DNA from 2 places in the Arthrobacter sp. AG1021 genome. Region 1 is predicted to be linked to the other one. Evidence: riboswitches for the same ligand, from Rfam matches in the RefSeq annotation. Region 1 holds a riboswitch; the other holds the start of a gene.

Region 1 (10,272 bases):
GCCGCCTATGAGGACGCCTACGACCGGATCTTCACCACCCTCGACTACCTCGAAGAACGCCTGGCCACCCGCCGCTTCCTCATGGGCGACTACATCTCCGAAGCCGACGTGCGCCTGTTCACCACGCTGACCCGCTTCGACCCGGTCTACCACGGACACTTCAAGGCCAACCGCAACAACCTGATCGAGATGCCGAACCTCTGGGGCTACGCCCGCGACCTGTTCCAGACCCCGGGCTTCGGCGACACCGTGGACTTCGAGCAGATCAAGGACCACTACTACAAGGTCCACGAGGACATCAATCCAACGCAGATCGTGCCCAAAGGCCCGGACCTGTCCAACTGGCTCGAATCCCATAACCGCGACGAGCTGGCGGACAACGGCCCATTCCTGGGCGGCACCGCTCCGGGCGAAGTCCGCACCGAGGAACGCGTCGCAGCAGGCCACAACCCGCTGTACCCGCTGGAAGGAAAATAGCCGGCAGCGGCCGGGCTACCTCTTGAAGTCGAAGCCCTGCTGCTCGCACGCCGCGGCAAACGCCTCGTCGTCGGTGATCACGGGCTGACCTGATGCATCTGTCGATACCGCGTTGCGGATCGAATCGGTGGAGGCCGCCGAGCCATGCTCGGCGGCCTTTTGCCGATTCGTCTGCCCGATATCGCCCGGGGCGGTCAGGCTGCCGCCGTAGTGGATGCACGCGGTGCTGCCCTCGGGATCGCTGCGGCGCAGGTCGTCGGGCGACGGACCCGAGCAGGCGGCCAGGCCCAGGGTCGCAACAACGAGGAGCGGCAGAATCTTTTTCACAGTTCACCATCCTACGGACCATCGCCAGCGCCGCGGCGTTGGCGCGGCGCAAGGACTCCGGAGCCTTCGCACGTCTCTTTAGGCGGCGGGGGAGGTCAGGTGGCAGGATTAAAGCCATGACGATCACCGCAGCGGCAGACGGATCAGCCCTAGGAAACCCCGGCCCGGCAGGCTGGGCCTGGTACATCGACGAGGCGAACTGGGCCTCCGGCGGCTGGGACCATGGAACCAACAACATGGGCGAGCTGCAGGCGGTCCTCGAACTCTTCCGCGCCACCGCCCAGTACCCGGAGCAGGAACTGAAGATCCTGTGCGACTCCCAGTACGCCATCAACTGCATCAGCAAGTGGATGCCGGGATGGAAAAAGCGCGGCTGGAAAAAGGCCGACGGCAAACCGGTGCTGAACCAGGAGATCCTCAAGGAATTGGATGCGGCGATCAAGGACCGCAAGTACACCTTTGAATGGGTCAAGGGCCACGCCGGGCATGACCTGAACGAAGCTGCCGACGACCGTGCCCGTGCCGCCGCCACCGCGCACCAGCAAGGCACTGCGCCGGACCCGGGCCCCGGTTACACCGCCGGAGCGGCATCTGCCGCGGCAGCTTCCACCGCAGCCCCTGCCGCCCCCGCTGAAGCAACCGCTCCCAAGTCCGCCCAGGATACGGCTGCCACGATCTATGAACTTGAACTGGGCTTCCTCGACCCGCAGATCCGCACCAGCTTCGCCGAGCTGAGCGATTTCCTGCATCCGGGATACCAGGAAGTCACTCGCGGCGGGGGGCTGCTGGATGTCGCCACGGTGCGCACCCAGCTCGAAGCCGGGGCGCAGCTGCCTGCCACCGGCGAGGTGCAGGTGCTCACCGCCCGCGAGGTCGACAGGGATCTGGCCCTGCTGGCCTACCGCATGAAGGTCGAGGGCTTGCCGATCCTCGTGGTCTCCTCATGGTGGCAGCGCACCGAGAGCGGCTGGAAGCTGCGCTTCCGCCAGGAAACCGTCCAGCAGTAGCCGCAAGGCGATGGGCATCCCGCCCCAAACGGCGAAGGCACGAACCCCGCAGGGTTCGTGCCTTTGCCGTTTTGCCGGGGCGGATTGCTAGAAGTGCCCCGAGGAGATGTTGCCCTTTTTGTAGTTGATGCGGTTGGCCAGCCAGTTGACCGCCCAGAGCGCGACGCCAAGGGCCAGCAGCAGCCCCGCAATCTCATACTGCACCCAGTCCGCGCGCGAGCGGGCCCATGGCCCGATCAGGAAAGCGCTGGTGGCGGCGCCGAGGATCGGGATGATCGTCGGTGCGCGGAAGGAATCCTCCGGCGCCTTGTCGCGGCGCAGCACCAGCAGTGCGATATTGACCATCGTGAAGACCACCAGCAGCAACAGGGCGGTGGTGCCGCCGAGCGAGCCGACGATCCCGCTTTCGGTATCCAGGTTCACGTAGACCACCAGCGCGATGGCCAGCAGCGTGGTGAAGATGATCGATAGCGTCGGGGTGCGACGCTTGGAATGCACCTTGCCCAGCACCTGCGGCAGCACACCCTGGCGGGCCATGCCGTAGAGTAGGCGGCTGGCCATGAGCATGTTCATCAAGGCGGTGTTGACCACGGCGAAGACCGTCAGGAACGGGAAGATCGCGTCCACCGGCAGGCCCGGGGCGCCGATGCGCACGACATCGAGCAGGATGCCCGCGTCAGGATTCTTCGGGTTCAGCAGGTCGCCGGTGGGGATCACCATGATGATGGTGACCGCGACGAGCATGTAGATCACGGCGCAGATGCCCAGGCTGATGAGCATGATGCGCGGGAAGGTCTTGTTGGGGTTCTTGGTTTCCTCGACCAGATTCACCGAATCCTCGAAGCCGACCATCGCGAAGAACGCGATGGCGGTGCCCATGGTGACCGCTGCGAACAGGCTGCGGTCCTCGGGGGCCTCGAAGACCACCAGTCGGCTGATGTCGCCGTGGCCGCTGGCGATGGCGCCGATGCCGATGGAGATGATCACTGCCATGATGCCCAGGGAGATCACCGTGAGCACCATGTTGAACTTGACCGATTCCCCGACGCCGCGCAGGTTGATCAGGGCCAGGATCACGATGATCGCGATGGCGGCGAACATACCGGCTTCGGGTGTGGTCGGCACGCCCTCGATGAATTGGCCGAAGCCGATCAGCAGGTTCTGCCCAACCAGGGTGGCCGAGGTCGCGGCGCTGGTGATGCCGGAGCAGGCCACCGTGAAGGCCACCAGAAAGGTGACGAAATGGATGCCGAAAGCCTTGTGGATATACAAAGCAGCGCCCGCCGCGTGGGGATACTTGGTGACCAGCTCCATGTAGCTGAAGGCGGTCAGCGTCGCAATGGCGAAGGCGATCAGGAACGGCAGCCAGGCGGCGCCGCCGACCTGTCCGGCGACCTTGCCGGTGATCGCGAAGATGCCTGCGCCGATGATGTCGCCGATGATGAGGAACATCAGGAGTTTGGGGCCGATGACCCGCTTGAGTTCGGCGGGTTGTCCGCCTGGAGTTGAGTCTTCTCGGGTTGCAGTCATAGGCGGATGAGCCTTTCCAATCTTCGATTCGAGCTGAAGAATGCGACATATTTTGTCGTCGTCTATTCAATGGGCGAAATCGATCACTATGCTAACAGCAATAAATGCTTGTCGTTCCGGCCTTTTTCGGAGGTTATTCCTCCGTTTATTGAGAATGGCTCTTTGAGGAACTTATGGTTCAGGCATGATTTCGCCGGAGAACGCGAATTTCCGCTGCGGCTACTAGTGTTAGTTGCAAAGAGACATGCTTTCGAAGGATTTAGATGGAATCGGTCATAACTGACGACTTTGCCCCGCTCGCGCAGGCGCTGCAGGACCGTGCCGCAGTGGAGGACGGCTACTCGGCGCAGCTGGCCGTGTACCACCGCGGCGCCCTGGTGTTGAGCCACAGCGTGGGGGAGCACCTTTCGGGGGATGCGCTCACCTGCGTGTTCTCCTGCACCAAAGGGCTCAGCGCACTGGTCATCGCCCTGCTGGTCCAGGACGGGCTGATCGATCCGGTCGCCCCGATCACCGACTACTGGCCCGAATTCGGCACCCACGGCAAGGGCAAACTGAGCGTCGGGGAAGTGCTCAGCCACCAGGCCGGAGTGCTGGGCGTCCCCGGCGGGGTGCCCAGTCAGGTGTTGCTGAACTCCTCGGAATATGCCAAGATCCTCGCCACCATGCCGAGCATCTGGCCGCTGGGCCAGAACATCGTGGGCTACCACGCCATCACCATGGGTGTGCTCATGGAGGAACTGGTCCGCCGGGTCACCGGCAAAGAGCTGAAAGAGGTCTTCGAGGAACGCATCCGCAAGCCCCTGGGTGTGGACGCGTATATCGGGCAGGACGACTCGCTGGAACCGCGCTACCGTGACGTGCTCCCCGCCGCCCCGGCCGAACCGGCATTCTTCGACCCCTTCTCCCCGGCAGGCCTGGCAGTAAACTCGGCCTCCGGGTTCGCGCTGGACAGCGGTCCGGTCTACAACTGGCACGAGCTGGCCAACTCCCGGCAGGTCCGTAGGCTCGGCCCGGCCTCCATGGGCGGCGTTGCCGATGCCCAGTCGCTGGCGGCCATCTACGCGGCCTCCTTCGGCCCGGTGCCCTCACTTGGCGCCGCCCGGGGGTTCCTGAGCGAGGACACCTGGTCCCGGGTATCCGCGGAGCTCGTCTACGGGCACGACCGCACCAACGGGCTGCTCCAGGCCTTTGCCCTGGGATTCATGAAAGCCACCGCCCGCAACGACTACGGTTCGATCTTCGCCTACGGCCACGACGGGGCGAACTCCTCGCTGGCCTTCGCCGATCCGGCCTACCAGCTCGGCTTCGCCTACATTCCGTCGCGCAACGAGGGCGAGAAGAGCATTTCCACGGGCGTGCAGCTCAGCCAGCTGGCGCGCCAGGTGGTTATCGGCAAAATGATGCAGGCCAAGGGCTAGGAGGAAGAGCATGGCAAAGTTTCTGGCAATGGGGGACTCCTTCACCGAAGGCGTTGGCGACGACGATCCGCTGCGCCCCAACCAGGTGCGCGGCTGGGCGGACCGGGTGGCCGAGGTGCTGTGCGCCCGCGGCGACTGGGAATACGCGAACCTCGCGATCCGCGGCAAGAAGATCGGGCAGGTGATCAACCAGCAGATGGACCAGGCGCTGTCCATGAAGCCCGACGTGGTCTCCCTCTACGCCGGCGGCAACGACATCCTGCGGCCCAAGGCCGACCTCGAGGCGCTGATGCGCAGCTACGACAGCATGGTCAAGCGCTTCGCCGATGCCGGGATCACCGTGCTGCTGTTCACCGGCTTCGACACCGTCGACTCGCCGCTGTTCTCCAAGACCCGCCCGCGCACCGCGATCTACAACGAAAAGGTGCGCGAGATCGCCGACCGCTACAACACGCTGGTCGCCGACTACTGGCGTTGGCGCGAATTCTCGGACGTGCGCTACTGGGCCGTGGACCGCCTGCACATGGGCACCGCCGGCCACACGCTCATGGCCGCCAAGGTGCTGGATGTGCTCGGAACCCATGGCGTCACCGAGGGCAATTGGTCCTCCGACATCGAAGTTCCGGTGCTGCCAGCGGCTGCGGTGAACGCCCCCGGTCAGAAGCTGCGCCAGGACCTCGGCTGGGCCCGGGAATACCTGGCTCCATGGGTCAAACGCCGCCTGACAGGCACTTCCTCGGGGGACAGCCTGAGCGCAAAATACCCGGACTACATCCGGCTGGGCGCGGAAAGCAGCTAGCGCGCGTCATGCAGGGGCTCCGGGGCCGAAAGATTGTTTGCAGTTGGCCCCGGGGCGGGTACCATGGGAGGTGTGTTGTGGATCATTGGCCCGCAACCGACGCCGTAGAAGGATGGCGGGAGAGTCCCGTTCACACCATGGACGGGCGCCGTAGGAGCAATTCCTCCCCAGGAAACTCTCAGGCACCCGTACCGCCATCAAGAGGCAACTCTGGAAAGTAACCGGCCTGTTCCGGTTCACCGAAGGTGCAAGCAACCGGTTTGGTAGGCCGGCTGCGTAAAACTCTCAGGTTGTGCAACAGGGATGGGGAGGGACAGCGACCTTCCTTTGGCATGCGCCAAGACAGATCCCCATGGAGACACCTGCACCATGACCATCACGCAGACTTCTGCTAACACGAACAGCGAATTCGTGTCCCGCCATATCGGCCCGCGTCAGTCCGACGTCGAGACCATGCTCCAGACCCTTGGCTACAACAGCCTGGACGAGCTGATCGACACGGCAGTTCCCGCCGACATCCGCCAAGATGCCGCTCTGGACATCCCGGATGCACTGACCGAGACCGAGGCACTGGCCCACCTGCGTGAGCTGGCGTCCAAGAACGTCATGAAGACCCAGATGATCGGCCAGGGTTTCTACGACACCATCACCCCGGCAGTCATCCGCCGCAACATCGTCGAGAACCCGGCCTGGTACACCGCCTACACCCCGTACCAGCCTGAGATCTCCCAGGGCCGCCTCGAAGCCCTGCTGAACTTCCAGACCATGGTCATGGACTTGACCGGCATGCCGATCGCCAACGCCTCGCTGCTGGACGAATCCTCCGCCGCCGCCGAAGCCGTGCTGATGATGCGCCGCGCCAACAAGAAGAAGTCCAACGGCAAGACCGTGCTGGACTCCAATATCTTCCCGCAGACCATCAAGGTCGTGCAGGGCCGTGCCGATGCGCTGGGCTTCGAGGTCGAGGTCGCCGACCTGTCCGCAGGCTTGCCGGAAGGCGACATCTCCGGCATCGTGCTGCAGCAGCCGGGCAACGACGGCTCGATCGCCGACCACGCCGAGGTCATCGCCGCCGCCAAGGCCGCCGGCGCGATGGTCACCGTGATCGCCGACCTGCTCTCGCTGACCATGATCGCCGCCCCGGGCGAGCAGGGAGCCGACATCGCGGTCGGCAGCACCCAGCGCTTCGGCGTGCCGCTGTTCTTCGGCGGCCCGCACGCCGCCTACATGGCCGTGGCCAAGGGACTTGAGCGTTCCATGCCGGGCCGCCTGGTGGGTGTCTCCACCGACGACGCCGGCACCAACGCCTATCGCCTGGCCCTGCAGACCCGCGAGCAGCACATCCGCCGCGAGAAGGCCACCTCCAACATCTGCACCGCCCAGGCGCTGCTGGCCATCTGCGCCTCGATGTACGCCGTCTACCACGGCCCTGCAGGCCTGAAGCAGATCGCCACCCGCGCCCACAACCACGCCCGCGTGCTGGCCAGCTCCCTGGTCGCCGGCGGCTTCGAACTGGCATCGCAGGCCTTCTTCGACACCGTGGTCGTGACCGTCAAAGACGCCGAGGAAGTCATTGCAAAGGCCAACGATGCAGGCATCAACCTGCGCAAGGTCTCCGGCACCCAGGTCGGCATCTCCACCGACGAGACCACGACCTCCGCCACCGTCAAGGCCCTGGCCGGCGTCTTCGGCGTGGAACTGTCAGCACCGGAAGGCTTCGAGATCCCCGAGGGCCAGGTGCGCACCAGCGCCTACCTGACCCACCCGATCTTCAACACCATCTCCTCCGAGACCCAGATGATGCGCTACCTGCGCCGCCTCTCGGACCGCGACCTGGCCCTGGACCGCACCATGATCCCGCTGGGCTCGTGCACCATGAAGCTGAACTCGGCCGCCGAGATGGAATCCATCACCTGGCCTGAGTTCGCCTCCATCCACCCGTACGCCCCGGCAGCGCAGACCGCCGGCTGGCGCGAGCTGATCACCGACCTGGAAGGCCGCCTGACCGCGATCACCGGCTACGCCGGCGTCTCCATCCAGCCGAACGCCGGGTCCCAGGGCGAGTACGCAGGCCTGCTGGCGATCTCCGACTACCATGCTTCGCGCGGCGAGTCGCAGCGCAACGTCTGCCTGATCCCCGCCTCGGCCCACGGCACCAACGCCGCCTCGGCAGTGCTGGCCGGCATGAAGGTTGTGGTCGTCAAGACCGCAGCCGACGGCACCATCGACGCCGGCGACCTGGATGCCAAGATCGAGGCCAACAAGGACGTGCTGGCCGCGATCATGATCACCTACCCGTCCACCCACGGCGTGTACGACGCCGACGTGCGCGAGGTCTGCGGCAAGATCCACGACGCCGGGGGACAGGTCTACATCGACGGCGCGAACATGAACGCCCTGGTGGGTCTCGCCCAGCCGGGCAAGTTCGGCGGCGACGTCTCGCACCTGAACCTGCACAAGACCTTCTGCATCCCGCACGGCGGCGGCGGTCCGGGCGTCGGCCCGATCGGCGTGGGCGAGCACCTGGTGCCGTTCCTGCCGGGCGACGCCTCGGGCACCTACTCCGAGCGCGACGGCGTGCCAGTGGTCGCCACCGCCTTCGGCTCGGCCGGCGTGCTGCCGATCTCCTGGGCCTACATCGCGATGATGGGCGGCGAGGGCCTGACCAGCGCCACCAAGCACGCGATCTTGAACGCGAACTACATCGCCAAGCGCCTGAATGAGCACTTCCCGATCCTGTTCACCGGCAACAAGGAACTGGTTGCGCACGAGTGCATCCTGGACCTGCGCGAAGTCACCGCCAAGACCGGCGTCACCGCAGAAGACGTGGCCAAGCGACTGATCGACTTCGGCTTCCACGCACCGACCCTGGCTTTCCCGGTCGCCGGCACCCTGATGGTGGAGCCGACCGAGTCGGAGGACCTGGCAGAGATCGAGCGCTTCATCGAAGCCATGATCACCATCCGCCAGGAAATGGAAGAAGTGCTGGCCGGCGTCTACGAGCTGGCCGAATCCCCGCTGCGCCGTGCCCCGCACACCGTGGCGGCAGTGGTCAACAGCGGTTGGGACCGCAAGTACACCGTCGAGCAGGCAGCCTTCCCGGTCGCCAGCCTCAAGGTGGACAAGTACTTCCCTGCTGTGGGCCGCATCGACGGCGCCGGCGGCGACCGCAACCTCATCTGCTCCTGCCCTGCTCCAGAAGCCTTCGAAGACTAGGAACATCGCAATGACTGAAACCATCACCAAGCACACCGCGCTGCACGGCAAGCACGAAGCCCTGGACGCGAGCTTCACCGACTTCGGCGGCTGGGACATGCCGCTGAAGTACGGTTCGGAACTGGCAGAGCACAAGGCGGTGCGCTCCACCGCGGGCCTGTTCGACCTGTCCCACATGGGCGAGGTCTGGGTTTCCGGCCCGCAGGCAGCCAGCGCGCTGAACACCGCGCTGGCCGGCAACTTCGCCCTGATGAAGGTCGGCAAGGCCAAGTACTCGCTGATCCTGAACGAAGCTGGCAAGATCATCGACGACCTGATCGTCTACCGCATGGAAGACGAAAAGTACCTGGTGGTGCCGAACGCCGGCAACGCCCCGGTGGTCGCCGCCGAGCTGGCCAAGCGCGCCGAGGGCTTCGACGCGCAGGTGCAGGACGCTTCCGCTGATGAATCGCTGATCGCGGTCCAGGGACCGAACGCCGAGGCCATCGTGGCCAAGCTCGCCGCCGACGAGGCCGGCGCAGCTAGCGTCACCGAGATGAAGTACTACTCGGCCGCCTACACGAAGCTCGGCGGGGTGGACGCCATCCTGGCCCGCACCGGCTACACCGGCGAGGATGGCTTCGAGCTGATCATCAAGAACGCCGACGCCGCCGGCCTGTGGGACACCATCGTGGAGATCGGCAAGGACCATGAGCTGGTTCCGTGCGGCCTGGCCGCACGCGACTCGCTGCGACTGGAAGCCGGCATGCCGCTGTACGGCAACGAGCTCTCGCTGGAGCGCACCCCGTTCGACGCGGGCCTCGGCGCGGTGGTCTCCTTCAAGAAGGAAGAGGACTTCGTCGGCCGCTCCGCGCTGGAGGCAGTGCGCGAGCAGACCCCTGCCCGCAAGCTGGTGGGCCTGAAGGGCCTGGGCAAGCGCGCAGGCCGCGGCGGCTACGCCATCGTCAAGGACGGCGCCGTCATCGGAGAGATCACCTCCGGTCAACCTTCGCCGACCCTGGGCTACCCGGTCGGCCTGGGCTACGTCGATGCGGCCTTCAGCGAAGTGGGCACCGAGCTGGAAGTCGACCTGCGAGGTAAGACTTTGCCATTTGTTGTCGTGGAACTGCCGTTCTACACGCGCGCCAAGTAACGTTGAACAAAGAGGGCATAGCCTAACGCCCCCTATTTCCCCTTGGGAGAGGAAAAATCGTGAGTAAAGTTCTGTCATCGTTGCGCTACTCGGCCGAGCACGAGTGGATCGACGCATCGTCCCCAGCCAAGATCGGCATCACCCAGATTGCTGCCGACGCGCTGGGCGACGTTGTCTACGTAGACCTGCCAGAGGTCGGAGACACCGTCACCGCCGGCGAGACCTGCGGCGAAGTCGAGTCCACCAAGTCGGTCTCCGACCTGTACTCGCCGGTCACCGGCACCATCGTCGAGGTCAACCAGGAAGCAGCGGACAACCCTGCCATCCTGAACGAGGATCCATACGGCGCAGGCTGGCTGTTCA
Region 2 (10,272 bases), on a different contig from region 1:
CTCCGGAGGCGCCAGCGAGCTGCGCGGCGGCGCGGGCCTGCTGCCCGTAGTCGACAAGTACCCGCTGGACGAGATCCACCAGTCGATCATCGAGGCCGCAGTGCAATCCGGCGTCGAGCACAACCAGGACTACAACGGCCAATCCCTGGAAGGCGTCTCCCAGGAGCAGGTGAACATCGTCGACGGCGAACGCATCAACACCTGGAAGGCCTACCTGAAGCCGGTGCGCGACAAGCTGCGGATCATCACCGGCGCACAGGTTCACTCGCTGCTGGTCGAGGACGGCGCGGCGGTGGGCGTGCGCTACCGCAGCGGCGGGCAGCTGCACGAGCTGCGCGCGGACGAGGTGGTGCTCAGCGCCGGCGCGCTGGGCTCCCCGAAGATCCTGTTGCGTTCTGGCATCGGCCCCTCGGCGGAGTTGGAGGCCGCCGGCGTCGGTCCGCTGCTGGATGCCCCGCAGGTCGGCAAGAACCTGCACGACCACCTGCTGGCCCCGGTGATCGGGCAGACCACTGCCAAGGACATCCCGGCGCCGCGCACCGGCGTCTCGGTGTCGCAGACCCACCTGTTCGCCAAGTCGAGGGAGGACCTGGACGTGCCCGACACCCAGCCGATCTTCTTCTCCGTACCGATGTACTCGCCGGGCATGGAACCGGTTCAAGGCACGGCATTCACCCTGCACTCGGGCATCATTGCCCCGCACAGCCGCGGCGAGCTGACGCTGTCCGGGCCGTCGCTGGACGACCCGGTGCGCATCGACCTCAACGCGCTGGATGACCGGCGGGACATGGACGCGTTCCTGTTCTCCATCAAGCAGTGCCGCGACATCATGGCGCAGCCGGCGCTGGCTGGGGACTGGGGAGCGGTGGAGGTCTATCCGGGCGCCGAGGTGCAGGACGACGCGGCGCTGGAGGACTACATCCGCAACAACGTGGTGACCTACCACCACCAGGTGGGCACCTGCCGCATGGGCGTCGACGCGCAGGCGGTGGTGGATCCGCGGCTGAAGCTCAACGGGCTGAAGGGCCTGCGGGTCATCGACGCGTCCATCATGCCGCGCATCACCACCGGCAACACCAACGCCCCGGCGGTGCTGATCGGCGAGCTCGGCGCGAAGTTCCTGCTGGAAGACCTGGCCGCGAGCCGGTAGCCGCCAGCCTGTTCTCCCGTGCTGACGCCAAGGGCCTCGCACCGTCATCCCGTGACGTAGCGAGGCCCTCGATGGTTGCCCAAAGGCGCTAGCTGTCGATGCTTTCCTTGGCCTTCTCGGCCTGGGCTGCGCCGGCTGACACGGTGCTGCGGTAGGCGGCCGCCTCGCGGCGCTCGTGGGCGACCTTGCCGGCGTGGGCCAGGCGCAGCGCCTCGTGCTTCGGATCGCGGCGGACCACCAGGTAGCCGATGCCCAGCCCGATGAACCAGAGCGGGGTGGCGATCAGCGCGACCAGCGTGTCGGCCTGGGTGGTCAACGCCCACAGGATGAAGACGAAGAATGCCAGCACGACGTACGGCATGAACCGTCCGCCGGGCATCTTGAAGGCGCTGGCGTCATGCAGCTGCGGGCGGCGGGCCCGGTAAGCCAGGTAGCTGAGCAGGATGATCGACCAGACGAACATGAAGCAGAGGGCTGAAATGGTGGTCACCAGCGTGAACACCGCCATCACCGAGTCGCCGCTGTAGAGCAGCGCGACGCCTGCCAGCAGGAACATGCATGAGAACATCAGCGCGTTGCGCGGCACCTTGCGGGAGGAGAGCCGCTCGAACTTCTTCGGGGCGTCGCCTTCCAATGCCAGGCCGCGCAGCATGCGCGAGGTCGAGTAGATGCCCGAGTTGGCGCTGGAGGTGGCGGAGGTGAGCACCACGAAGTTGATGATGCCCGCGGCGCCGGCCAGCCCGGCCAGGGTAAACATGCCGACGAACGGGGATTCCTCGGCGGAGAACAGCGTCCACGGCTCGACCATCATCAACACCAGCAGCGCGCCGACGTAGAAGAACAGGATGCGCAGCGGGATCGAGTTGATCGCCTTGGGCAGGGTCTTCTCCGGGTCCTTGGTCTCGGCCGCGGTGGTGCCGACCAGTTCGATGCCCACGAAGGCGAACACTGCGATCTGGAAGCCGGCCACGAAGCCCATGGCGCCGTTCGGGAACATACCTCCATGCGCCCAGAGGTTGGAGAAGGAAGAGCTGATGCCGTTGTGCTGGAATCCAGTGATGACCATGGCCAGACCCACCACGATCAGCGCACCGATGGCGATGATCTTGACCAGGGCGAACCAGAATTCGGTTTCGCCGAAGGCCTTCACGGTGCTCAGGTTCAGCACCAGCAGCAGGACGATGCAGGCCAGGCCCGGGATCCACAGGGGCAGGTCGCCCCACCAGAAGGCGACGTAGTGCGCGATGGCCACGACATCCGCGATGCCGGTGACAACCCAGCAGAACCAGTAGGTCCAGCCTGTGAAGAAGGCGGCCCAGGGGCCGAGCAGGTCGCCGGCGAAGTCGGCGAAGGTCTTGTAGTTGAGGTTGCTCAGCAGCAGCTCGCCCATGGCGCGCATGACGAAGAAGAGCATGAAGCCGATGATCATGTACACGAAGATGACCGAGGGGCCGGCGACGGCGATGGTCTTGCCGGAGCCCATGAACAGGCCGGTGCCGATGGCGCCGCCGATTGCGATGAGCTGGATATGGCGATTGGAGAGTCCGCGTTCGAGCTTGGGGGCAGAGCTGGTTGAGCTCATTCAGGCGCCTTCCGGGAGTGGGGGATCCCGCACCCGACGCAATCCGGGACAAGCCGGTGGGCCTGTCCGCGGACAGCGCTACCTTCGAACACGCGCATCGTGGTGTTCTCCTGTTTTCGGCCGCATAAGGCTCAAGCGCTCAAAGCAAGTGCCTGCCGCGACCACGGGGGAGCATCATGGGCGTGCCCGCGAGTGCGGCACTGTTCTGATGTTCCTCCCCAATCTGTTTGCGTACCTGAGAGTTTTCACTTTGCGCCGAATACTGGGCGAAGCCTGCTCCTTCGGTGAGCGCGACCTTCATCGCGCTACTTTCCAGATGTGCCTGTTCGTGGCGGTACGGGGGCCTGAGAGTTTCCCGGGGAGGAATTGCTCCTACGGCGCCCGCCCTTGGTTCAGGACGGGGCTCTCCCGCCACGCATCAATGGCTGTTTGGTGACTGCCATCACAGTATGCCTTGGAAACGTGAAGCGATGCAAATTGAATCTGCCGGAAAATCGTCGTAAAGCCTCAAAAGGTCCTTTCGAAAATCCTTATTGACAAGTGCGTTTCAATTTCGTCTTGTGGCTTAAAGTTTGAAACGGCGCAACGCTTAATATGAGACCCCAGGTTCCCGCCCCTGGGTCGCGTTCGGGGCGGCAATCTGTCCCGCTATGAAATCATTTCATTGTGAAATGATATTCTCGGTGGGTGAATGAACAGAAACCGCCCCAATTCCAATGGAACTCCTTGAGTTATCTGGCGACCCGGGTTGGGCGCGTGGGTACCACGGCGCTCGGTGCGCTCATGGACGCCGAGGGGCTGACGCGCCACCACTTCACGATCATCAGCGCACTGGAAGAGTCCGGCGCGATGTACCAGAACGACCTGGCCGACCGGGCCAATATCAACCGCGGCCATATGGTCGCCTACCTCGACCGGCTGGAAGCGCACGGTACGCTGCAGCGCACCGTGGACCCGGCGGACCGCCGCCGCCGGCTCATCGAGCTGACCGCTGAAGGGCGTCGTTTTGCGGACCGTGCCGTCGAAGCGGCCCGCGAAGGCGAGGAGAAGATCTACAGCGTGCTGGATGCGGCCCAGCGCGACCAGCTGCGCGGCCTGCTGCAGCTGGTAGTCGCCAGCGAGGAGGAAGCTCGCCCGTGATTGCCCACGCACAACAGATCTGGAAGCACAGCGTTGCCGTCGCCCCGCGCATGCCGGCGTTGCGGCCCGCGGCCCGGGCCACGTTCTGCCTGGCGGTGCCGCTGCTCATCCTCGCCAGCCTGGGACGGATGGATTGGGCGATGTATGCAGGGTTCGGCGCCTTCTGCGCAGTCTTCGGCCGCTACGACAACTACGCGGTCCGCTTCTGGCAGCAGCTCAGCTGCGGCGCGGTGCAGGTAGCATCCATGCTGCTGGGCACGCTGTTCTCCTTTCTCCAGACGCCGTTCATCGTCGATGCACTTGTCTTGGCCGTGATCGCCTTCGGCTCCAATCTGGTGTCGCGCGGGGTGCGCTGGCTTCCGCCGGGACCGATCTTCGCGGTGTTCGCCGGCGGTGCCTGCCTCTCGGTTCCGGCAAGCGGCGAAAGCTTCATCGGAGTGCTGCTGGTCGGTGCGGGCACCGCATTGTTCAGCCTGCTGGTCATGCTCGGGCTGTCGGCCCGACGCGGCCGACTGGCGGCCGCGCTGAAGGCGGAACTCACCTGGGCGCCGACCGAGAAATCGGTCCATGAATCCGTGCGCATGGGCATCGCCGTCTTGCTGGCCGGTGTCGTGGCCTATCTTCTTGGGGGAGAGCACTGGTACTGGGCGAGCCTTGGCGCAATTTCCGGGGTGATGGGGGCAACCGTCCACAGCCGGGTTGCCCGGGCCCTGCAACGCTGCGTCGGAACCTGTATCGGCGTGCTGCTGACCTGGGCGGTGTTCGTCTTCGAACCCAATCTCTGGGTGCTGCTTGCGGTGGCGCTGGTCGGCCAGTTCTGCATCGAGGTCGTCATCCTGCGCAATTACGCGGTGGGCATGGTCTTCATGACCATGGTCGCGCTGCTCATGGTACACCTCGCCAGCCCCGAGGATCCCATGGTGCTGCTGGTTGACCGGGTCACCATGACGGTGCTCGGGGCGGCCACCGGTGCGGCGCTGAGCGTGACGATCGGCATCGTCGTGGGTCAGCAGAAGCACGTCGAGCAAAAGCAGAACTAAGACCGCGTGGGAGAAGCCATTCCAATTGGCGCCCCAAAAACGAGTTTAAGGGCGCCAATATTCGTCGCCGAGCATGATCTACTGAGACTGCCCGGTTGCAGAGACAAGGAGCGCATCCGCTGGAACGAATTGGCCTTGTACAACGCGATGAAGTACTTCGGCGAGAAGATCTAGTCCAGCTAGCATGTCCTTGTCGTGTGTCAGCTCGCGTTCATTGTGGCTGATACCCTCCACGCTGGGGACGAACAACATGATGGTTGGGACAATGTCTTTCATATTCGTTGAATCGTGTCCGGCCAGTGTCCGGACTACCCCATGCCGGAGGCCCAGGGATTGCGCTGCGTCGGCAGCCAGCTTGAGTCCCGCCTGATCGTAGGCTTTTGCAGCCCAGACATGCTCAGCACCCCGTTCGATGCTGACATTTGCCAGCTTTTCGATTCGCTTCACACGGGAGCGCAGATCCGCATCCGCTGCGGCTAGTACGTCAGCATCGGTAGATCGAAGATCCACCAGAAGATTTACACGACTAGCTACAACCACGGGCGAGTTGGGGTACACGGAGAATTCGCCGCAGGAGGTGATTACCATGTGTTCATCGGTGGAATGTTCCAAAGCGACCTCTCGCGCAGCGACGACGAGCGCGCTGGCACCAAGCAAGGCATCTTGTCGGTCTGCAATGATGGTAGCTCCGGTATGCGCTTGCTCCCCGTGAACTATGAATTCGTACTTGTTTGCACCCCAGGTCGATTCGACCAGCCCTATGTCTAGCCCCTGGTCTTCCATAGAGCGTCCTTGCTCAATGTGGATCTCTACGTATGCAGCCACCTCGATCTCAAAATCACCTATGGTTCCAATTGATTCGAGAGCTTCGCGAACACTCACACCGTGAGGATCAGTTGTTGCCAGAACCTGCGGGGCTGGAAGCTTACCCGTAAAAACTGCGCTACCCATCATGGATGGCTTGAAACGGCAGCCTTCTTCGTTAAACCAGTTGACGACAACAATATTGAATTTCGCTGATTCGTTGTCTTGTATGGTTTCACGCACGCGTAATGCAGCGTGGGCCCCTGCCAAAACGCCATACGCGCCGTCGAAACGCCCTGCCAATGGCTGTGAATCAAGGTGCGATCCCACAGCGATCCATGGAGCTCCTGGAGATAGTTCCAGTAGGGAAAACTGGTTGCCCACGTTGTCATAGTGGACGGAGAACCCGTGGCCCTCCACTAGCCCACGGAACCAGTTTCGATTTTGTCCGTCTGCCGTCGTAGCTGCCTGTCGGTCAACGCCACCACCAGGTGTGGCACCGTTGCGGCTCATTGAAGCGAAGTCTGCCAAGAACGATTCGTGATGGATTTTCATCTTCTCTCCTGAATTTTAATCTATTGACCTGCACCCTGTGGGTCTACACATGGGCGGGAATTTCTGACTTGGTGAAGCTTGATCGGCCTCCGACGTAAGTCCCGAGTACCTCAATGGCTGCGATTTCGTCAGCCTCCAGCGGCGATTCCGAGAGCACGACAAAGTCGGCCAGCTTGCCTCGGGAAAGCGATCCTCGATCCTCGAACTGTCCAGTACCTTTTGCAGCATTGACGGTATACAGGCGCAAGGCCTCCAGAGGCGAGAGACATTCGTCGGATCCTCCGAGGACCAGTCCCTTGTCGGTTCGCCGCGTCACTGCGGAATCAATTGCTCGAAGCACGTTGTTATCTGCAACAGGAAGGTCTGAACTGCCGGCAACCAGTACACCAGCGTCCAACAACGACTGGCCGCGATATAGCCAATTCTCGCGATCCGGTCCGACTAATGCTGCGAACTGGTCGCCCAGCGGCCCGATGAATGATGCCTGCGGTGTCACTACGATTCCGTGGCTAGCTACAGCAGAGACTTGATCGGGCCTAGCAATGCCGAAATGTTCGATGCGATTCGGCAATGCGTTAAGGCCATAGCGTTCCTGTAGCTCCGCAATGATTTCTATGCCCAGATCGATGGCCGCATCGCCAATTGCATGAAGCGCTACAGGCCAGCCGGCCCGGTACGCCGCGGAAACGCTTTCTCGGTATTCCTCGGGAGTGTTCAACAGGTATCCAGTGTTATGCGAATGCCCGCAGTAGTCCTCTGTCACCGCAGCCGTAGCACCAAGCAGAGAACCATCCATGAATACTTTCACTGGACCGAAGGAGACGAATTCATTTCCGAATCCGGCTAAGACGCCTAGGTCCAGCCCTCGTCCACGCCCTGTGCCATGTGCGTCCGAGACATGAGAATCCTGCTCACGCAGAGCATCCAGCGCGGGCATCAGCTGTGCGCGGGCATGAAGACGCTTTTCTGCTAGTGCTTGTTGATACGCGGTGACCTCAATAGGAGAATGACCAATCCAACCTCCTCCAACACCCGCTTCGGTAAATGAAGTAATTCCGCAGGCCGCATATCGGGAGGTTGCTTCATCAATAGCCGCCGTCAGCTGTTCGATCGAATAGGGCAGGACCAAGCGCTGCACCAACGATTGTGCTGATTCCTCCACCACACCGGTGAACTGTCCAGAGGCATCCCGGACGATGGCACCACCGATAGGATTTTGGAAATCGGATTCAAAAGCACCTGCGAGTTTCAAAGTGGCACTATTGGTTATAGACGCATGTCCGGAAACATGTCGCAAGTACATTGGTCGGTCGCCCGTGATCTCGTCTAAGCGGCGGAGGTCGGGAAACTGACCGTCATGGTCTTTCTGATTGAAACCAGTGCCGTTGAGCCAGACACCTGGCTGATCCTTTAACTCGTGCATCTGCGCTTCTAATAGGGCATAAAGCTCCTCCAAACCACGAGCTCCGGACAGGTCCACGGCGGATAACCCCAAGCCCCACCATGCGGTGTGGCAATGGGCATCAATGAATCCTGGAGTAATGACGGCGGAACCAAAATCAATGGTTTGCGTGGCTGAGAGGCCCTGAATCTGCTCGTCGAATCCTAGAATGCGTCCAGCGAAGATACCCATGCATTGTGCTGTAGGACGGTCCTCATCCATGGTTAGGATGGTCTTGGCTCGCACCAGAAGATCGAGCATCATGCCGAGACCTCCTGGCTGTGCGCAACGGTTCCTGGCCCCATAGTTTCGGGATCAGTTTTCAAGTGCAACAATGCAGGACCACCATGGGCCAACGCGCGGCGCAAAGCTGGAGCGAAATCCTTTGTTTGATCCACGTACTCACCATGTCCGGAAAATGCCTCGATCCACCGTGCGAAGTTCGGGTTCACCATGTCTGTTCCAGACGGCCGGCCTGGGTAGTGAAGTTTTTGATGTTGCACAATCGTTCCGTAGATCCCATTGTCGACAACGATGACTATTGGCGAAGCGCCTTGGGCAAAAGCGACAGCAAGCTCCTGAGCATTCATGAAGAAATCTCCATCCCCGCAGATCGCCACCACCTGGCGTCCTGGATTGCTGATGCTAGCGGCTACCGCCGCCGGTACTGCCAAGCCCATTGCCCCGTTGCGGGGTCCAACCAAAGTTCCTGGACCGTGGTGGCTGAGATACCGATGGCCCCAAAGAGTCGCGTTTCCTGCACCATAAGAAATGATCCGGTTGCTGTCTAAAACCTCTTCAAGGGTCTCGAATGCTGCCGCCAAATCAACACCAACTCCACCATCGCGGCCAGGCCTGGTGAAGGCCACCTGTTCCGCACGAAGCCTTTGCATCCACGTAGCTTCGCGTTTTCCGCGGACGGAATCGGAAGAGGGCAGGGCCGAGATGAAAGATATAGGCGAAACTCCTACATGTATGTCTAGACGACCTGCATGCCCTTCCAATGAAGCATCCGGAGTCACGACAACTGTCGGGGTATTCATCGCGGCGGTGTAGCCCTCAGATAGAACATCGGTTCGGCTGCATCCCAAGAAAACTAACAGGTCGGCTTCGCCAAGTGCCACAGCTGCATGGTCAGACCTGCCGTACCCGAGCCAGCCGGCGTAAGCTTCGCAGTCGTGATCGACTGCATCGTAGGCTCGCCAATCAGCAAACAACGGGATCCTGGCGGCCACAGCGAACTCACCTAGTATCGCAGAGGAGTTCGTATCCCAACCGTCACCACCGACGACGATGGCAGGCCGGTCTGCGTCTGCAATCAAGCTCGTGATGATGGAAAGCGACTCGGAATCAGGTGCCGCGGTCGGCAGGGGTTGTGGTGTTGGCACCGGAGACGATGTGAGTCGAACCAGTACATCTTCTGGAAGACCCACGACTACCGGTCCTGGCCGTCCAGACGATGCCAGCCGCAGGGCTCTGGCTACGACTTGGCCAGCCTGATTCTCATCGTCCAACTGGTAGACGGCTTTGGAAGTAGTGGAAAACCAACCTTCCAGGCTGAATTCTTGGAATGCACCACGACCTCGGTCAGACAACGGAATCAAGCCTACGAACAAGACAAGAGCCGTGGCATCTTGCCAAGCCGTGTGAACTGCGATCATCGCATTCGCGGCTCCGGGGCCACGGGTTACCATGGCGATTCCTGGTTTACTACTTAGCCTTCCTTCGGCCAAAGCCATGAATCCGGCTCCGCCTTCGTGACGGGTGACTACCGTATTGATAGGCGAGTCATGCAATCCGTCCAATACGTCTAGGTAGCTTTCGCCGGGAACTGCGAATACGCGTTCCACTCCATGTGCTTCGAGAGTTTTTACGATCAGATGTCCGGCAGACATAGTCATGGTTCGGTTGGTCCTTTGTGGTGAAAAAATCAGATCAGCGATGAAACTAGTGCTTGAAGCCGGGGAGGCTGACGCTCATCCTAGGGGCCAGAATGCCAGCTACTGCGGTGAACAATGACAAGAAGACCAACATGGCTGCTGCGGGCCACCAGTGATTCGCTGCGGAAGCGACCAATGCGGTGGCAACCAGCGGGATAAAACCGGAAATCATTCCGGCAGCGTTCTGAGCAAATCCGACTCCGGTGTAGCGAGTTGCCGCAGGGAATAATCCGGTAAGCACAGTGCCGGAGGCCGCGTAAGGCAAAGACAGGGTGCACACAGCCAGAGACATACCGAGAATTACGACTACAGGGTCTCCGGATTCAACGAGCAGGAATGCTGGCCATGCGACTGCTGCAGATAGCAGGCCACCGTAGGTAATCACCTTTGACGCTCCGAAGCGCTCGCCAAGACGGCCACCGAGAATCAATGTTGGAATCTCCAGGACCGCTGCAACGATCCCACCAAGTAGCATCAGTGAGGGCTCGTAATTAAGTACGTTTACTCCGTACCAAACCATGAATGCGGTCACCAGGTAGAAGCCACCTACACCGAGTAGACCTGCCGCCATGCCGATGATGATGTGCTTCCACGACTGGATCAGCGTAGTGCGGATCGGA

What was found. Region 1 has a riboswitch for glycine ahead of gcvP (aminomethyl-transferring glycine dehydrogenase). Riboswitches for the same ligand answer to the same signal wherever they lie in the genome.
Region 2: it holds a riboswitch for glycine, as region 1 does, so the genes downstream of both, cycA (D-serine/D-alanine/glycine transporter) here and gcvP (aminomethyl-transferring glycine dehydrogenase) in region 1, are expected to answer to the same signal.

What each region holds. Positions count from the first base shown of each region.
Region 1 is NZ_RBLB01000013.1:231-10,502, reverse strand. It holds gene DFO58_RS17430 (glutathione S-transferase C-terminal domain-containing protein) at 1-477, shown strand, start outside; gene DFO58_RS17425 (hypothetical protein) at 493-804, opposite strand; gene DFO58_RS17420 (RNase H family protein) at 921-1,811, shown strand; gene DFO58_RS17415 (APC family permease) at 1,899-3,341, opposite strand; gene DFO58_RS17410 (serine hydrolase domain-containing protein) at 3,605-4,762, shown strand; gene DFO58_RS17405 (SGNH/GDSL hydrolase family protein) at 4,773-5,561, shown strand; glycine riboswitch at 5,668-5,765, shown strand; gene gcvP (aminomethyl-transferring glycine dehydrogenase) at 5,931-8,777, shown strand; gene gcvT (glycine cleavage system aminomethyltransferase GcvT) at 8,788-9,909, shown strand; gene gcvH (glycine cleavage system protein GcvH) at 9,969-10,272, shown strand, end outside.
Region 2 is NZ_RBLB01000009.1:290,265-300,536, reverse strand. It holds gene DFO58_RS12570 (GMC family oxidoreductase) at 1-1,150, shown strand, start outside; gene cycA (D-serine/D-alanine/glycine transporter) at 1,239-2,732, opposite strand; glycine riboswitch at 3,055-3,153, opposite strand; gene DFO58_RS12560 (MarR family transcriptional regulator) at 3,420-3,872, shown strand; gene DFO58_RS12555 (FUSC family protein) at 3,869-4,912, shown strand; gene DFO58_RS12550 (M20 family metallo-hydrolase) at 4,991-6,271, opposite strand; gene DFO58_RS12545 (amidohydrolase) at 6,315-7,976, opposite strand; gene DFO58_RS12540 (thiamine pyrophosphate-dependent enzyme) at 7,973-9,613, opposite strand; gene DFO58_RS12535 (MFS transporter) at 9,660-10,272, opposite strand, start outside.